Regions from separate parts of the Actinomadura keratinilytica genome, predicted to be linked through region 3. Evidence: riboswitches for the same ligand, from Rfam matches in the RefSeq annotation. Region 3 holds a riboswitch; each other region holds the start of a gene.

Region 1 (4,206 bases), on a different contig from region 3:
CAGGTAGGCCGCGTGCTCGGCGCGGCGCAGCGGCAGCAGTTCGCGCAGCGCGGGCTCGTCGACCTGGATGATGCGGATCCCCGCCGACTCCAGGTCGCCGATCTCGTCGCGCAGGGCGAGGGCGACCTGGCGGGCGGTGTCGGCCAGGGGCTGGTCGTCGCGGACGAACGACCAGGCCAGCATGGTGACCGGGCCGGTGAGCATGCCCTTGACGGGCTTGTTCGTCAGGCCCTGGGCGTAGGTGGTCCACTCGACGGTCATCGGCCGGGGGCGTGCGACGTCGCTGTGCAGGATCGGCGGCCGCACGCAGCGGGAACCGTAGGACTGCACCCACCCGTGCTCGGTCGTGGCGAATCCGTCCAGTTGCTCGGCGAAGTACTGGACCATGTCGTTGCGTTCGGGCTCACCGTGCACGAGCACGTCGAGCCCGATCTCCTCCTGCAGCCTGATGACGCGGGCGATCTCGTCCTTCATCGCCTGGATGTAGGCGTCCGCGGAGATGCGACCGGCCCGGTGGTCGGCGCGGACCTTGCGGATCTGCGGAGTCTGGGGGAACGAGCCGATCGTCGTCGTGGCCAGGTCGGGCAGGCGCAACGCGGCCCGCTGGGCGGCGAACCGGGCGGCGCGGTCGCCGCGGCGCGCGTCGCCGAGCATGTCCAGGCGGGCGCGGACGCGGTGGTCGATCCCGGCGGGAGGCGCCGGGATCTCGGCGGTGGCCGGGGCGTCCTCGCGCAGCGCTTTGCCGAGCGCGACGACCTCGGCGACCTTCTGGCGGGCGAACGCCAGCCGTTCCCGCACGGCCGGGTCGAGCGAGGTCTCGGCGTCCAGGTCGATCGGCACGTGCAGCAGCGAGCACGAGGTGCTCACCGCCACCTGGCCGGCCAGCCCCAGCAGCGCGGCGCACGTGGCCTTCGCGCGGCGGGAGTCGACCCGCCAGACGTTGCGGCCGTCGACCACGCCCGCCACGACGGTCCTGCGCGGCAGGCCGCCGATCGAGGCGAGCACCTCGAGGTTGTCCGGTCCGGTGACGAAGTCCAGCCCGACGGCCTCGACCCGGCTGTCGGCCAGCACGCGCAGCGCCTCCGCGCCGACCCTGCCGAAGTAGGTGGCGACCAGCAGGCGCGGCCTGCTGGGCAGCGCGCCGAGCCGCGCGTAGGCGCGGGCGAGCGCGGCGATCTCCGCTTCGGTCCGGTCGGCCGCCAGCGCGGGTTCGTCCAGCTGCACCCATGCGGTGCCCGCCCCGGCCAGCCGTTCCAGCAGCTCGGCGTACACCTCGACCAGCCCGTCGAGCAGCTCGAGCGGGCGGAACCCCGCGGGCGCGTCCGCCGCGGGCTTGGCCAGCAGCAGATAGGTGAGCGGCCCGACCAGCACCGGACGCGTCTCGATGCCGAGGGCCTTGGCCTCCCGGTACTCGAGCAGCGGTTTGGCCGCCGCTCCGTCCGCCAGCCGGAACCTGGTTCCCGGGGAGAGTTCGGGGACGATGTAGTGGTAATTGGTGTCGAACCACTTGGTCATCTCCAGCGGCGGGACGTCCTGGACGCCCCGCGCCATGGCGAAGTACCGGTCGAGGCCGGTCAGGTGGCGGTAGCGGTTCGGAACGGCGTCGACCAGGACGCTGGTGTCCAGCAGCTGGTCGTAGAAGGAGAAGGTGTTCGACGGGATCGCGTCCAGGCCCGCGTCGCGCAGCTCGGTCCAGACGGCGGCGCGCAGGTCGGCGCCCGCCTTCTCCAACGCGGCGGCGTCGATGCGCCCGGCCCAGTAGTCCTCGGTGGCGAACTTCAGCTCGCGGCGCGCCCCGATGCGGGGGTATCCGAGGATGGTGGTGTTCATGGCGGCTTCCCTCGCTAGCCACAGGCGGCCGCGCGAAAGGGAGCAGCGCAGGGTACGACGCGCGTACCGGCCGCAGGCCCTCCCGCGAGGCCGCAGACCACCGCACGCCGGTCGGCGCACGGGCGGAGGCAGGTCTTCGGACTCGCGGGCGTCGCTCCTACCGGTGTAGGAGCGTCCTACTGGCCGTCGCTTCCCAGGCCGTACGGCCCAGTGCGTGATGACGGCGGTCGTTCCCGCTCACCGCTGCGGGGCAGTCCCGGACTCTCACCGGGTTCCCTCTTACGACATCCGGCCCCGCCCGGGGCCGGATGAACCATCCGCGCAAGCGAGTGTAGCGACACACGGCCACCGCGCGGCCGCCCGTCTTCCGACCGCAACCACGTCGGTGCGGCTGCGCCACGAGTGCCGGAGGCGGCCGCACCGGCGTCGCTCCTGGGTTGTGTGCGGTGCAACTTGGCGGCCGCGTGCCCGCCTCCGGTGCAGACACCGCGTTACAGTGGTCGAAGGCTGCACCGACCGGCAGCGAGGCGCGACGCCGCCACCCCTGGCGCCAGGCTCGGCCCGTCACCACCGGGCAGGAGCAGCCCGGCGACCGCGCTGCTGCGAAATCCACCGGACGCGCTCCACCGGCAACGGCTCACCGTCATCGGCGCAGTCCTGCCCTGGCGGAACCGCAGCGACGACGCCAGGGTGAAGGGTCACTCGGAGAGTGGCGCCGTCTCCTTCGGTGCGGCCGCCGCCCAGGGGCCGAGGGCGAAAGCGGCGCTGTTCCGGCGGACTTCCAGGGCGCCCGCACCGCCGAAGTGCGCGGGGACGAGCAGCTCCCGTTCATCCGCCGCCCTCCCCAGGATCAGCCGACGGCTGTTCACAGCCTGTTCCGGATCCATGCAGGCGTTGCTGTTGCAGCAGGGGTGGAGGATCTGCACCGGGCTGTGCAGCAGATCTCCGACGAAGACCGCCCGGTCGCTCCCGGATACGAGCCGCAGCACCGACGAGCCGGGAGTGTGGCCGGGCGCGGACTCCAAGGTGAGGTGCTCGTCGATGCGGTGGAAGCCGTCCCACAGCACGGCCTGCCCGGCCTGGTGGATGGGCGCGATGCTGTCCTCGTAGATCAGGCGATCGACCTCCCGCGCACCGTTGCCGTACGCGTTGTCCGGACCGAAATGGAAGTCGTCGGCGGCCGGGATGAGGTACCGGGCGTTGGGGAACGTCGGTACCCACCGCCCGTCGGCGTCGACGGTGTTCCAGCCGACGTGGTCGACGTGGAGGTGGGTGTTGACGACGACGTCCACATCCTGCGGGCGGACACCGGCCTTCGCCAGCAGACCGGGAAGATCGCTCTGGGCCCGGTGGAACGGCCCCATGCCGGGGCGCTCGCGCCCGGCACCCGCTCCGGTGTCCACCAGCACGGTCCGCCCACTGCTGCGCAGCACCCAACTCTGCAGGGCGGCCACCACCCTGTCGGTGTCCGGCTCCCAGTGGTCCGGTGCCAGCCAGTCCTCGTTGTCCTTCCACACCTCGGCGGCGACGGCGGGGAACATGGCGGAGGTGGGCATGAACGGTACGTGCCACTCGACGACCCGGATGACCTCGACGTCCCCCAGCGACATGCTCTGCACGCTCACATTCACGTTCGTCATGCGCCCGACCCTAAAAACCCCGAACGATCCGCTCAATGCGCACTTGGCTCGAGTGAATAAGAAGGCGTCTCATACATGATGCGTGGGCATAATCTTGGTGCATGGACGTGGTGAGTGACGCCATCTCCGCCGTGCGTCTTGGGCACCCCCGGTTTCGCCGAGTGCGTACGAGCGGAAGCTGGTGCGTGCGGCTGGCCCCCTACGACGGCGCGGGCTTCCACGTCGTGGTGAAAGGCGGCTGCTGGCTGCTGACCGATGGCGGCGCCCGGATGTCCCTCGGCGTGGGCGACGCGGTGCTGCTGCCTCACGGCGCCGGCCATGTGATCGCCGATTCCCCCGTCGACGCGTCGGTCGCGGGGGGGAAGGCGGAGCCGTTCGAGCAGTGGCTTACGGAGACGGGGGCGCGAGGCCGACCTGGTCGCGAGGAAGTGGAGATGCTCTGCGGCAAGTACCGGCTCGACTGCAGCCGCATGCACCCGCTGATGACGGAGTTGCCCGAGGTCGTCCACATTCCGAACCGGGTCGGCAGCCACCCCGAACTCCGTGCCGCGATCGACCTGCTCGCCGGTGAGCTGGACGAGGTGCGCCCCGGCTCCTGCGTGGCCCTCCCGAACCTGCTCGACCTCCTCCTCATCTACATGATCCGGGCCTGGATGGCCGAGGCCACCGGCGGAGCATGGCCCACCGCGCTGGACGACCCGGTGACCGCCGCGGCCCTGCGGGCGATGCACACGAA
Region 2 (4,206 bases), on a different contig from region 3:
CGTGCAGGCCGTCGCGGATCTGCACGTCCTTGACCTCGCACAGGTAGCCGTCGATGTGCAGGATGAAGTCGTCGAACTCGGCCTCGCCGGGCATCTCCTCCCGGCCCAGGTCGCGGTGCAGCTGCGCGGCCTGCACCAGCGTCCAGATCTGGGCGCGCACCGCGGGGAGTTTGGCCGGGTCCAGGTCGGCGACGGTGGCGTACTCGTCCAGCAGCTGCTCCAGCTTGGCCAGGTCGCCGTAGGTCTCGGCGCGCGCCATGGGCGGCACGAGGTGGTCGACGACGGTGGCGTGCCCGCGCCGTTTGGCCTGCGTGCCCTCGCCCGGGTCGTTGACGATGAACGGGTACACCAGCGGCAGGTCGCCCAGCACGCCGTCGGGTGCGCACTCGGCGGACAGGCCGAGCCCCTTGCCGGGCAGCCATTCCAGCGTGCCGTGCTTGCCGAGGTGCACGATCGCGTCGGCGCCGAACTCCTCGTCCAGCCAGCGGTAGGCGGCCAGGTAGTGGTGGGACGGCGGCAGGTCCGGGTCGTGGTAGATCGCCACGGGGTTCTCGCCGAAGCCCCGCGGCGGCTGGATCATCAGCACGGCGTTGCCGAACCGCAGCGACGCCAGGACGATGTCGTCGCCGTCCACGTACAGGTCGCCGGGCGGTTCGCCCCAGTGCTCGCGGACGCGTTCGCGCAGCGGCTCGGGCAGCGCCTCGAACCAGCGGCGGTAGGCGGCGAGGGGCACCCGCGCGGGAGCGGCGCGCAGCTGCTCTTCGGTGAGCCACTCCACGTCGTGGCCGCCCGCCTCGATCAGCGCGTGGATGAGCGGGTCGCCGCTGTCGGGGTCGCGCCACAGCGTGTCGTCGCCGCCCAGCCGGTAGCCGGCGGCGGCCATGGCGCGCAGCAGCCGCACGGCCGAGGTGGGCGTGTCCAGGCCGACGGCGTTGCCGATCCGCGAGTGCTTGGTGGGGTACGACGACAGCACGATCGCGACGCGTTTGCGGTCGTTCGGCACGTGCCGCAGCCGCGCGTGCCGCACGGCGATCCCGGCGACGCGGGCGGCCCGCTCCTCGTCGGCCACGTACACGGGGACGCCGTCGGGGCCCTCCTCCTTGAAGGAGAACGGCACGGAGACCAGGCGCCCGTCGAACTCGGGGATGGCGACCTGCATGGCCGCGTCCATCGGCGACAGCGCCCCGTCCGACTCCTGCCAGGCGGCGCGGGGCGCGGTCAGGCACAGGCCCTGCACGACGGGCACGTCCAGGGCCGCCAGCGCGCCGGCGTCCCAGGAGTCCTCGTCGCCGCCCGCGACGGCCTGCGCGGCGACCGTCCCGCCCGCCGCCAGCACGGTCGCGACCAGCGCGTCGGCCTTGCCGAGCAGGTCCAGCAGGCCCGGGTCGGCGCCGCGCAGCGACCCGCAGAACACCGGCAGCGCGTTGCCGCCCTTCTCCTCGATCTTCCGGCACAGCACATCGACGAACGCGGTGTTTCCCGACAGTTCGTGCGCGCGGTAGAAGACGACGCCGACCGTGGGGCGGTCCGGGTCGTGCGCGTACGAGCCGTGCACCCCGTACGACGGCATCGCGGCGGGCGGTGCGAAGCCCTCGCCCGTCAGCAGCACGGTGTCCGACAGGAACCGGGCCAGTTCCCGCAGGTTGGCGACGCCGCCCTCGCGCAGGTAGGCCAGCGCCTCGGCCGCCACCCCGGCCGGGACGGTGGACAGGCCCATCAGCTCGGCGTCCGGGTCGGCCTCGCCGCCGAGGAACACCGCGGGCGGGCCGCCGCGGCGCCGCAGCCGCTCGACGCCCTCCGGCCAGGTCTTGCGTCCGCCCAGCAGCCGCACGACGACGACGTCGGCGTCCTCGGCGAGCCGTTCGGCCTCCTCGGGGGCGAGCCGCACCGGATTGGCCGTCACGTAGCCGGCGTCGGCCGCGCGGGCGGCGAGCAGCTCGGTGTCGGCGGTGGACAGCAGCAGGACACGCATCGGCAGGGCCTCCTCCGGGGTCCGCGCCCCGGCTCGGTGACGAGGTCGCGACGGCGCGGAGTCTCCTGGCTCCCGGATCGGCGTCGCGGCCTCCGGCCTTCCAGCGCGTGCGCCGTGGCCGTGTGCGGAGGCGGACTCCCCGGTCACAGTTGCGGGACAGCCCCGGATTCGCACCGGGTTCCTCCCCTGCCGTCGGCCGTCATCGTAGCCGTGGCTGAACCGGCGCCCCGCAGCCGCCGTACCTAGGGGCGGGCAGCGCGGACCGGTCTCCCCCGTGAGCCGGCGTGCGCGACAGTGGTGGGCTGGCTGCGTATGGGAGGACCTTCTCGTGTCTGTCTTCACGCCGTCCCCTCGGGGAACGGCGCCGCCGGACGGCGACCCGACGACGCAAGACGCCCCGTCCCGCCCGCGGAGAGCGCTCGCCGCGCTGCGCCGGCGCCGGGTCTGGCCGCGGACGCTGACCGTCCTGGCGTTCCTGCTGGTGGCCTTCGCCCTGCTCACGCCGAACCGGCTCGACAGGCTCACCCCGGGCGCGTTCGCCCGCGTGCCGATCGAGGGGGTCCTCGGCGTGGTCGTCGTGCTGGTCCTGCGCGGGCGGGCCCGGCGGATCGCGGCGGGGGCCGGCGGCGCCGTCCTCGGCATGCTGCTCGTCGTGAAGATCGTCGACATGGGCTTCTACCAGGTGCTGGTGCGGCCGTGGGACCCGGTGCTGGACTGGGCGTTCGTCGGCGCGGGCCTGGAGTTCTTCACCGGCGAGTACGGCGGGGTCGGCGGCGTCGCGGCGCCGGCCGGGGCGGTGGGGCTGGCCGTCGTCGTGATCGTGGTCGTGGCGCTGGCGGCGGTGCGGCTGGCGGGCGTCGCGGCCCGGCACGACAGCGGGGCGGCCCGCGCCGTCGCGGTGCTGTGGGCGGTGTGGACGGTGGGCACCGTGTTCAGCGTGCACCTGGTCCCCGGGGTGCCGGTGGCGTCGTCCTCCACCACCCGGCTCGCCTACAAGCGCGTGCTGGCGGTGCGCAAGGGCCTGCACGACAAGGAGGTGTTCGCCCGGCAGGCCGCCGTGGACGCCTTCGGCGCCACGCCGGGCGACCGGCTGCTGACCGGCCTGCGCGGCAAGGACGTGCTGGTCGCGTTCATCGAGAGCTACGGACGCGACGCCGTCGAGGACCCGGAGTTCTCCGCCCAGGTGGGGGCGGTGCTCGACGCCGGCGGCGAACGCCTGCGCAAGGCCGGGATCGGGGCCCGCAGCGCCTGGCTCACCTCCTCCACGGTCGGCGGGGGAAGCTGGCTGGCCCACGCCACGCTGCTGTCCGGCCTGTGGATCGACAACCAGCAGCGGTACCGCAACCTGGTCGCCGGCGACCGGCTGACGCTCAACCGGGCCTTCCACCGGGCGGGCTGGCGGACGGTCGGCCTCATGCCCGCCATCATCCGGGCCTGGCCGGAGGGCCGGTTCTTCGGCTACGACCAGGTCTACGACAACCGGACCCTGGGGTACCGGGGGCCGCGCTGGGCGTACGCCACCATGCCGGACCAGTACGTCCTGTCGTTCTTCCAGCGCAAGGAGCGCGAGGCCCGCGGCACACCGGTCATGGCCGAGACCGCGCTGGTGTCCAGCCACGCCCCCTGGGCGGCCGTCCCCCGCCTCGTCGACTGGCGGCAGGTCGGCGACGGCTCGGTCTTCAACGCCCAGGGCGGTGCGGGCCTGGACGCCGACTGGCCGCCCAGCGACCGCATCCGCGCCGAGTACCGCAAGTCCATCGAGTACAGCCTGAACACCATGGTCTCCTACGCGGAGACCTACGGCGACGACGACCTCGTGCTGGTCTTCCTCGGCGACCACCAGCCCGCCCCGCTGATCACCGGCGAGGGCGCGAGCCGGGACGTCCCGATCACCATCGTCGCCCGCGACCCGAAGGTGCTGGACCAGATCTCCGCCTGGGGCTGGCAGGACGGCCTCAAACCCGCCCCGCAGTCCCCCGTCTGGAGGATGAGCGACTTCCGCGACCGCTTCCTCACCGCCTTCGGCTCCCAGCCGACCGCCCCCTCATCCCCCGCCCCCCGCTGATCATCGACGGCGGCGCACGGCTCAAACCACCGCTACGAGCGTCGCAAGCCCGGCATCATGCCGTGAAAAACCGGATCAGCGAGCATGGGGATCACCTGGGGATCCATCACCATCGCAGCCCCGGGCGACGCGGCCGCACGCACCATGGCGTACAGAACGTCGATGAACG
Region 3 (4,206 bases):
AGTAGGCGGTGACCGCACCGGCCAGCACCGACGCCGACAGCAGCGTGCCCGTGCGGACGCGCCGCACCTTCACCCCCATGGTGCGGGCGTAGTTCTCCCCCAGCAGCAGCGCGTTGAGGGGTTTGATCCCGGCGAGCGCGGCGGCCAGCGCACCGCCGCACACCGGCGCGAACAGCGCCAGGTCCGCCCAGGACACCCCGGTGAAGCCGCCCAGCCCCCAGGAGATGAACTGCTGGGCGCGGCGCGGGTCGGTGCAGGCCAGCAGCAGGGAGATGAGCGACGTCGCGGCCGCGCCGACCATCACCCCGATGACCAAGAGCGTGACCACCGACCGGACCCGCCGCGACAGCAGCAGCACCATGACCAGCACCGCGGCCGCCCCCGCCGACGCGGCCGCGACCACGCCGATCCGGCCGAGCCCGGCGACGCCCGCGGTGAACGCGCCGGCCGCACCGCCGGTCCCGGCGACCACCAGCGCCACTCCCAGGCTCGCGCCCGAGCTGACCCCGAGTATGTAGGGCTCGGCCAGCGGGTTGCGGAACAGCGTCTGCATCTGCACGCCCGCCACGGCCAGGGCGGCCCCGGCGAGGGTCGCGGTCAGCGCCCGCGGCAGCCGCACCGTCCAGATGACGGTCTCGGCGCCCGGGTCGGCGCCCGGAGTCTTCAGCAGGGCGGGCACGGCCTGGGTGAGGGGGATGGTGGTGGAGCCGATCGCCACGGCCAGCACCAGCGCCGTCCCCGCCGCCACCGCCGAAGCCGCAAGGACCAGTCCTCGGCGGTGGCGTGCGACCATCGCCGGGACCGCGGACACGGCCAGGGACGTCATGAGGCCAGCCGCCGGTAGAAGGTGAAAGTGTGGCCCGGGGCCAGATCGGGGTGCAGGATGGCCACCAGGTCGGCCAGAATCAGGTCCGGACGGGCCACCCCGCGTTCATAGAAGTCGTTGCCTCCGCCGGGCCCGAGCGCCTTGTTGCTCGACCACACCGCCCCGGTCTTGAAGGCGGTGAACTCGGCGTAACGGGGGTCGTCCTCGCGCACGTCGGCCAGGGTCTTCCACTCGGTGACGTTGGCCAGCCACACCTTGGCGTCCCTGCCCTTGGCCAGCACCGCTTCCAGATCCAGCGTCGTGCTGCCGGTTCCCTTGGTGGAGGCCCAGGGGTAGGTGCCGCCCGCGTCCTTGATGAGCCCGGCGACATAGCTGCCGCCATTGGGTACCGCCCATTCGCCGTGCAACATCTGACCGGGCAGGACGGTCACCGTGGGCGCGGCCTCGACCTTGGCCGCCAGAGCCGTGTAAGCCTGCTCGACCCTGCCGAAGACCTCGTTCGCCTTGGCCTCGGTACCGGTCAGGGCGGCCATGAGCCTGATCCACTCGGCGCGGCCGAGCGGGGTGGACTCCAGCCACTCGGCGTTGGCCACCACCTTCACCCCGGCCTTGCGCAGGGCGGGGTAGTCCCTGTCCTCGATGCCCCCGGTCATCAGCACGTCCGGACGCGCGCCGATCACCTTCTCCACGTCGATCTGACCGGCGCGCGCGTACTCGGCGACCGCGCCGCTTCGCACCCGCTCCAGCACCTGCGGGGAGCTGATCGGCGCGCTCTGCGCCACCCCGGTCAGGACGTCCAGCACGCCCAGTTCGGTGACGAACGGCAGGTGCGTGGTGGACGCCGAGTACAGCGTGTCGATCGGTGTCTCCACCGTGATCGCCCCGGCCAGATCGCCTTCCGCCTTGGGCGCCGGGGTGCCGCACCGCACCAGCACGTACTTCTCCGGCCTGGCCCCGGGTGCGGGCTGTTCGACGGTGACGACCTGGTAGTTCTTGGCGTAGGTCAGGGTGAAGTTGGCGGCGTGCCGGACGGTCTGCTTGACCGGGAAGTAGTCCTTGGACGCGTCGAAGTCCTTGACACAGCCGCGATCCGCGGCCGTGGACGGCGAACCGCCACCGCCTCCGCATGCCGTGAGCGCGAACAGGGCGGCCAGGACAAGACCGCCGAACCGATGCGAGGCACGAAGCATCGCTGTCTCTCCCTGCGACGGGCCGCGACCGCCGTTCCGCGACGGCGTCCGCGGCGCGGAAGGGGCGGATCGCAGGGAGGGGCCGCCGCGCGGCCGCGGAACCGCCGCGCGCGGGCAGGGAATTCGGGCATGCCCGGTCCACCGTCCTCTCTCCGGGGAGATCCGCCCCGGGTTCCTTCGAGGAAGCGACGACGTGAGTCTCCTGGCTCTCGGGTCAACGCTCGTCCCGGCCTTCCCACCCGCCGGAGCGGGCAGTGGCGTCGTTCGGGATCCGCTCGCCGATCACAGTGGCGGGACCGCGCCGGATTCGCACCGGCTTCCTCGTTCCGCCGTCGCCTACAGCGCACAATGATGGCACATGCGACACCTGCCACCTACTTGCACCAAGGTCCCGCTTCGACCGTCCTGCACGAAGAGCAGGCGTCACGCAGACGAGCGGCGGGCCACGCCTCGTCTGTGCCGCCAGGGTGGCCGACGGCGTCTGCTCACGCGATGAGCTGAGCGGCATGATGTCGGCGACAACGCCGACCCGGTCCCACCAATGATCGACCACCGGTCCCGGCGTGCCACCAGCACGCTGATCAAGTGCATCGAGGTGCCCGGCGAGCCCGGCCTGTTCGGCCGGACGGCCCCATCGCTCGCCACGTCCGAACTCCTGCGCGATCACTGCGCCCGACGGCAGATCACCTTCCGGATGGACCAACGCCCGCTGCCACGCTTGACGCCGAAGCAGCGACGTCGGCCGCACCCGGCCTACTCCATCGCCCACCGGACGGCGGCGAGGGCGGGCGTTCTCAGCGGGACGCGAAGACCACCTGATCGCCCCCGCCGGCATCGGGCAGTTGCCCGGCCGGGGCCGGCGACCATGAGCCCAGAACACCGGGCAGCCCGGGGACCGAATCGATCACCTGACGGGCGACGGTGTCGGTGCACCGCAGGAACGCCAGGTGACGAACGGCGTGCGCGGCGACCTGCTCGATGCGCGGCCTGCGCGGGGACGGGCTGGCCGGCCCCTCGCTTCGGGGACCGGATCCAGGTGTTTGTGTGGGTACGTTAGTTATTGCGCACAGATTCCCTGGGACGGTTGCCGTCCATCCCGCCCCGGCAATGACCTCTGGAGGCGGGGAATGCCGACGTGCGGATCGCGAGCAGTCGGCGGGGCTTGGTTTGCCTTCCGATTACAGGAGTCCGAGCGGCTTCAGTCGGTCGCGGAGTGATGTGGCGTCGGTGAAGAGGAGGGCTCCCATGCCGAGGGCCTCGGCCGCCGCCACGTTGACCGGGTTGTCGTCGACGAACAGTGTCTCGTGCGGCGCCACACCGAACCGCTGCAGGGCGAGCCGGAAGATCTCCGGGTCGGGCTTGCACACCTTCACCTCCCCGGACACCACGACGTCCCGGAACAGCTCCAGCACCGGGTACTCGCGCACGGCGATCGGGTAGGTCTCGGCCGACCAGTTGGTGATGGCGAACATCGGCGTGCCCGCGCCGTGGATCTCGGCGACGAGTTCAGGCACGCCCGGGATGGGTCCGCCCAGCATCTCCGGCCACCGCCGCCAGTACGCCTCGATCAGCTCGCGCTGGTCCGGGTGGCGGGCGGCGGCCACCTCGACGGCCTCGGCGAACGAACGGCCGCGGTCCTGCTCGGCGTTCCACGAGTCGGAGCAGACCTCGGTGAGGAAGCGCTCCCGTTCCGCGTCGTCGGGAATCAGCTTGCGGTACAGGTGCAGCGGATCCCAGTCGATGATCACGCCGCCGATGTCGAAGATGACCGAGGTCACGGGGCCGGGCGCGGGCATGGCTGCCGTCACTTCCTCTCGCGTTCGAAACGTCGGGCGCAGGCCGGAGATCACACCAGGATGACCGCGACCCCCGCGGCCTCGATCTTCTCCAGTTCGCCGGGCGGCGCGCTGGAGTCGGTGACGATCGCGTCCAGATCGGTGACCGGGCAGACATGTCCGAGCCCGGTCCGGGTGAACTTGGAACCGTCGCACACGGCGATCTTGCGCTGTGCGGCGGCGAGCGCCGCCTGTTTGATCGGGACCTCTGCCAGGTCGTGGGCCGTCAGCCCGTGCCGGGCCGACAGCCCGCACACCGCGAGTACGGCGGTGTCGACGCGCAGCGCGCGCAGCGAGGTCTCGGTGAAGTGTCCGACCAGCGAGAGCGTGCCCGGCAGCATCTGGCCGCCGGGGA
Region 4 (4,206 bases), on a different contig from region 3:
ATCAACGGCTACGACATGGAGCTGTCGCCGACCGACCACATGGCGTTCTTCTCCTACAGCGACCGGCCCGGCATCGTCGGCGTGGTCGGCCGGCTGCTCGGCGACCAGGGCGTCAACATCGCCGGCATGCAGGTCGGCCGGGACGCCAAGGGCGGCACCGCGCTGATCGCGCTGACCGTCGACTCGGCCATCCCGACCCAGCTCATCGACGTGATCCGGGACGAGATCGGCGCCGAGATGGGCCGCCGCGTCGACCTTGACGGCTGACCTCGACGGCTGACCTCGACGGCTGATCTCGACGGCTGACCTCCGCAGAGGCGGGCGGGGTGCGCTCGGCGCGCCCCGCCCGCCTTGCTGTTCGCCCCGGGCCTCCCCGGGACGGCCCCCACCTGCGGATTCTTCGCCGACTGTCTCAGCATTCGGAAAGTTCGGCCACGGATCGGGACATTCCGGGAATCGAGCCGGTAACGTGGGCAGGGTCATGCGCTTGGTGGTACGCATCCTTCGCCGCCGCGGCGGGGCCTGATACGGCAGGCCGGCGACCCGCCGCGGAGCAGGGTGCCGGCCGTAAGCCCGTCGTTCACTCTTCCGACGAACCACCACGAGGAACAGCGATCATGAGCAACTCCGGTACCACGCCCACGCCTGCCGACGACGCCGCCGAGGAGGCGGCCCGCGCGCTGCAGACGGCCCTGGACCGCCGCGACAACGGCGGCCGCTCCGCCCGCTGACCCGCTGGTCCGCTCCCGCCGGACGGGCGGCGGCCTGGCATGATCGCCGACATGGCGGCACCTGACCGGGCGGGAGCGGACGAGGTCCGCCGGGCGCTGGCGGACGCGGCCCGGCTGGGCCCCTACTTCCAGATCGCCACCGACCCCGCCGAGGAGGCCGACCCCACCTGGCGGCCCCTGCCCGAACCCGACCCGGCGCGGCTCGGCGGGCTGACCGACGCCTACGCGCGGCGGCTGGGCACCTCGGAGCGCCGGGTGGCGGCGTCCATCCTCTTCCAGGGGCTGGCGTCGCGGCTGTGGTCGCCCGTGGTGGCGGCCGCGGCGCACGGCGTCGTACCCGACCTGTCCGGGCTGCACTGGCGCTGGGCCCCCGGCGCGCCGATCGCGCTCTGGCTCGCCGACCCCGGCGGCTGGCGCGCCGCCGGCGACCCCGCCGCCACCGCCCGGCTCGTGCACCGCACGGTCGTGGAAGGGCAGCTGCGGCCGCTGCGCGCCACCCTGCTGCGGATCGTCCGGCTCGCGGACGGCCTGCTGTGGGGCAACGCGTCCGCCGCCCTCGCCGGAACGCTGCGCGCCGGCACGCTCAGGCCCGAACTGGCCGAGCCGGTCGGCACGCTCGTGCGGGAGCTGTTCGGGCATGCGCCGCTGGCGGGCACCGGCTCGTTCACCCCGGACGGGTTCGTCCGCCGCAGCTGCTGCCTGTACTACCGGGTGCCGCCGGGCGGCGAGATGTGCGGCGACTGCGCCCTCCTGCGCCGCGCCTGAGCGGCCGGCACGGCGCAGGAGGGCGCGCCGATCAGGCCGCCGCGGCGGCCGGTGACGGCCGCCGAACCGCACGCTCGGCGAGCACGCCGAACACCAGGCCCAGCGTCGCCCACAGGGCGACCTGGACGCCCAGCGACGCGATCCGGAAGTCCCACAGCACCGTGGCCGGGAACCCGTCGGCGACCGCGTCCGGCGTCGGCGTCAGCCGGTACACCAGCGCCAGCACGACCGCGAACCCGGCCGCGGTGGCGATCGCGGCGTTCCAGGCCCCCAGCCTGGGCAGCAGGCGGCGGAACACGATGGCGGCGGCGACGACCGACAGCACGCCCAGCGCCACCATGCCGAAGTACAGCGCGGTACGGCCGCCGATCGTGTCCGGGTTGCCGACGGCCGGGGGCGTCGGCGGGTACTTCAGGAACGGCACCAGCTCGACGGCCACGAACCCGCCCAGCGCGACCAGTGCGGCGGTGGCGCGGGCGCCGAACGCGCCGATGCGGCCGTAGGCGACCGCGAACGCGATCGCGAACAGCCCGCCGAGCGCGACGCCGTACACGCCGAGCGCGGTGATCAGCCCGGCCGTCTTCTGCACCGTGCGGCTAACGACCTCCTCCTCGTGGCCCCCGTGGCCCTCGTGGGCGGCGTGGGCCTCCTCGACGGCGATGGCGTGCTCCACCTGCGGCTCCCCGTACAGCCAGGCGACGAGCAGCGCGAGCGCTGCCGCAGCCAGCCCGGCGAGCATGCCGCGGACCAGCAGTGATCTCATCATCTGCGCACCGGCCCGCCGGTCAGTGGCAGGGGAAGCCGAGCAGGTGGCGGCCGTCGTGGGTGAACTCGTGCACCCAGTTGCCGCCGATGAGGGAGGTGGCGCCCTGCTCGGCGCCGACGAAGTAGATCAGCACCAGGCCGAGCACCGCGGCGAACACCGCCCACGGCAGGACCTGGCGGAGGGGGATGCGGACGGGGGCCGGACGCTCGCCGGCAGGCGTCGACGAAACGGCGGTCTGGGCCATCTCAAGGTCTCCTCACGGGGTTCACTCGCCCCGGTTGCGGGAGGACGACGGGTCAGTGTCCTGACTCCCAGATCAGCGCCTCCCGCCGACCTTCCAGCCGGGCTTCCGGCCGTGGTCGTCGAGTGGGGGAGGCTCCCTGGTCACAGTGGCGGGACCGTCCTGGATTCGCACCAGGTTCCTGCGCACCGTCGCCTCGATGTGCACTTGTCGACAAGAGCGTCCCCTTTGCGGTGGTCCAGCGTCAAGTACGGGCTCTGTCACTCAAGCGGGCGGTGCGGGCCGCGCCCGCCCCGTGAAAGGGCGCCGCGGCGGACGCGGCGGCGCTTCACGAGGTGGAACGGGCGCCGTACGGGCGGACGGCGTGAAAATCCGCCGCCCGGTCCGCGGTTCGTTGACCCTGCGGACGGCGCGTTCCCACAATCTCCGGCGATTCGCCCTCCGCGTTCGCTCCCACGAACCGCGACCGCATCTGCTTTCCGACCCGTTCCCCCGACCTGGAGGCGCCCGAGCCATGACCCGTCCCGCAGCTGTACGACCGCCGGTGGCGCGGGCGATGGCCGCGCTGGCCGTCTGCCTGAGCCTCGTGGCCGCCGCGCTGACGGCCGTGCTGGTCCGCCCGCCGGGCGCCGCCGCGGCCCCTGCAGGCACCGGCACCGGATACCTCAGCACCAGCGGCAACCGGATCGTCGACGCCACCGGCCAGACGGTCCGGCTGACCGGCATCAACTGGTTCGGCATGGAGACCGACAACAAGACCTTCCACGGCCTGTGGTCGCGCGGCTACCGGTCCATGCTCGACCAGATGGCCGAGCTCGGCTACAACACGCTGCGCGTGCCCTACTCCAACGATGCGCTGAAGCCGGACGCCCAGGCCACCAGCGTCGACGCGGTCTCCAACCCCGACCTGGCGGGCCTGCACCCGCTGGAGATCCTCGACAAGGTGATCGCCTACGCCGGGCAGAAGGGCATGCGGGTGATCCTGGACCGGCACCGGCCGACCAGCGCGGGCCAGTCGGCGCTGTGGTACACCCCCGCCGTCTCCGAGACGACGTGGATCGAGGACTGGAAGGCGCTGGCCCGCCGCTACGCGGGCAACCCCACCGTGATCGGCGCCGACCTGCACAACGAGCCGCACGCCGACGGCACCGATCCGGGCGGCACCGGCGCGTGCTGGGGCTGCGGCGACCCGGCCCGCGACTGGCGGCTGGCGGCCGAGCGCGCGGGCAACGCCATCCTGTCGGTCAACCCCGACTGGCTGATCTTCGTCGAGGGCGTGAGCTGCCCCAGCGGCGGCAACCCCAACTCCTGGGACGACATCCCCGACGAGCACTGCGGCTGGTGGGGCGGCAACCTGTCGAAGGCCGGGGAGTACCCGGTGCGGCTGGACGTGCCCAACCGGCTGGTGTACTCGCCGCACGAGTACGGCATCTCCGTCTACCGCCAGCCCTGGTTCGACGCCGCCGACTTCCCCGACAACCTGCCGGCGATCTGGGACCAGCAGTGGGGCTACCTCTACAAGCAGAACACCGCCCCGCTGCTGCTGGGCGAGTTCGGCACCACGTTGGCCGACCCCAAGGACAAGGTGTGGCTGGAGAGGCTGCTCGCCTACGCGGGCACCGGGGTCACGGGGATGAGCTTCACGTACTGGTCGTGGAACCCCAACTCCGGGGACACCGGTGGCATCCTCAACGACGACTGGA

The links. A riboswitch is a leader RNA that binds a small molecule or an ion and turns the genes downstream of it on or off. The one in region 3 is predicted to bind cobalamin.
Region 1: another riboswitch for cobalamin. It lies ahead of metE (5-methyltetrahydropteroyltriglutamate--homocysteine S-methyltransferase); the one in region 3 lies ahead of ABD879_RS10955 (ABC transporter substrate-binding protein).
Region 2: another riboswitch for cobalamin. It lies ahead of cobN (cobaltochelatase subunit CobN); the one in region 3 lies ahead of ABD879_RS10955 (ABC transporter substrate-binding protein).
Region 4: another riboswitch for cobalamin. It lies ahead of ABD879_RS24105 (CbtB domain-containing protein); the one in region 3 lies ahead of ABD879_RS10955 (ABC transporter substrate-binding protein).

What each region holds. Positions count from the first base shown of each region.
Region 1 covers NZ_BAABDO010000001.1:140,658-144,863, forward strand. The annotation lists gene metE (5-methyltetrahydropteroyltriglutamate--homocysteine S-methyltransferase) at 1-1,830, opposite strand, end outside; cobalamin riboswitch at 1,941-2,164, opposite strand; gene ABD879_RS00595 (MBL fold metallo-hydrolase) at 2,529-3,470, opposite strand; gene ABD879_RS00600 (AraC family transcriptional regulator) at 3,572-4,206, shown strand, end outside.
Region 2 covers NZ_BAABDO010000081.1:25,850-30,055, forward strand. The annotation lists gene cobN (cobaltochelatase subunit CobN) at 1-1,972, opposite strand, end outside; cobalamin riboswitch at 2,032-2,155, opposite strand; gene ABD879_RS22650 (alkaline phosphatase family protein) at 2,301-4,037, shown strand; gene ABD879_RS22655 (HNH endonuclease family protein) at 4,070-4,206, opposite strand, start outside.
Region 3 covers NZ_BAABDO010000024.1:14,834-19,039, reverse strand. The annotation lists gene ABD879_RS10960 (FecCD family ABC transporter permease) at 1-826, opposite strand, end outside; gene ABD879_RS10955 (ABC transporter substrate-binding protein) at 823-2,016, opposite strand; cobalamin riboswitch at 2,193-2,393, opposite strand; gene ABD879_RS10950 (HAD family hydrolase) at 3,195-3,812, opposite strand; gene ABD879_RS10945 (DeoR/GlpR family DNA-binding transcription regulator) at 3,863-4,206, opposite strand, start outside.
Region 4 covers NZ_BAABDO010000092.1:10,408-14,613, reverse strand. The annotation lists gene serA (phosphoglycerate dehydrogenase) at 1-267, shown strand, start outside; gene ABD879_RS24115 ((2Fe-2S)-binding protein) at 783-1,496, shown strand; gene ABD879_RS24110 (CbtA family protein) at 1,528-2,262, opposite strand; gene ABD879_RS24105 (CbtB domain-containing protein) at 2,282-2,506, opposite strand; cobalamin riboswitch at 2,540-2,729, opposite strand; gene ABD879_RS24100 (cellulase family glycosylhydrolase) at 3,018-4,206, shown strand, end outside.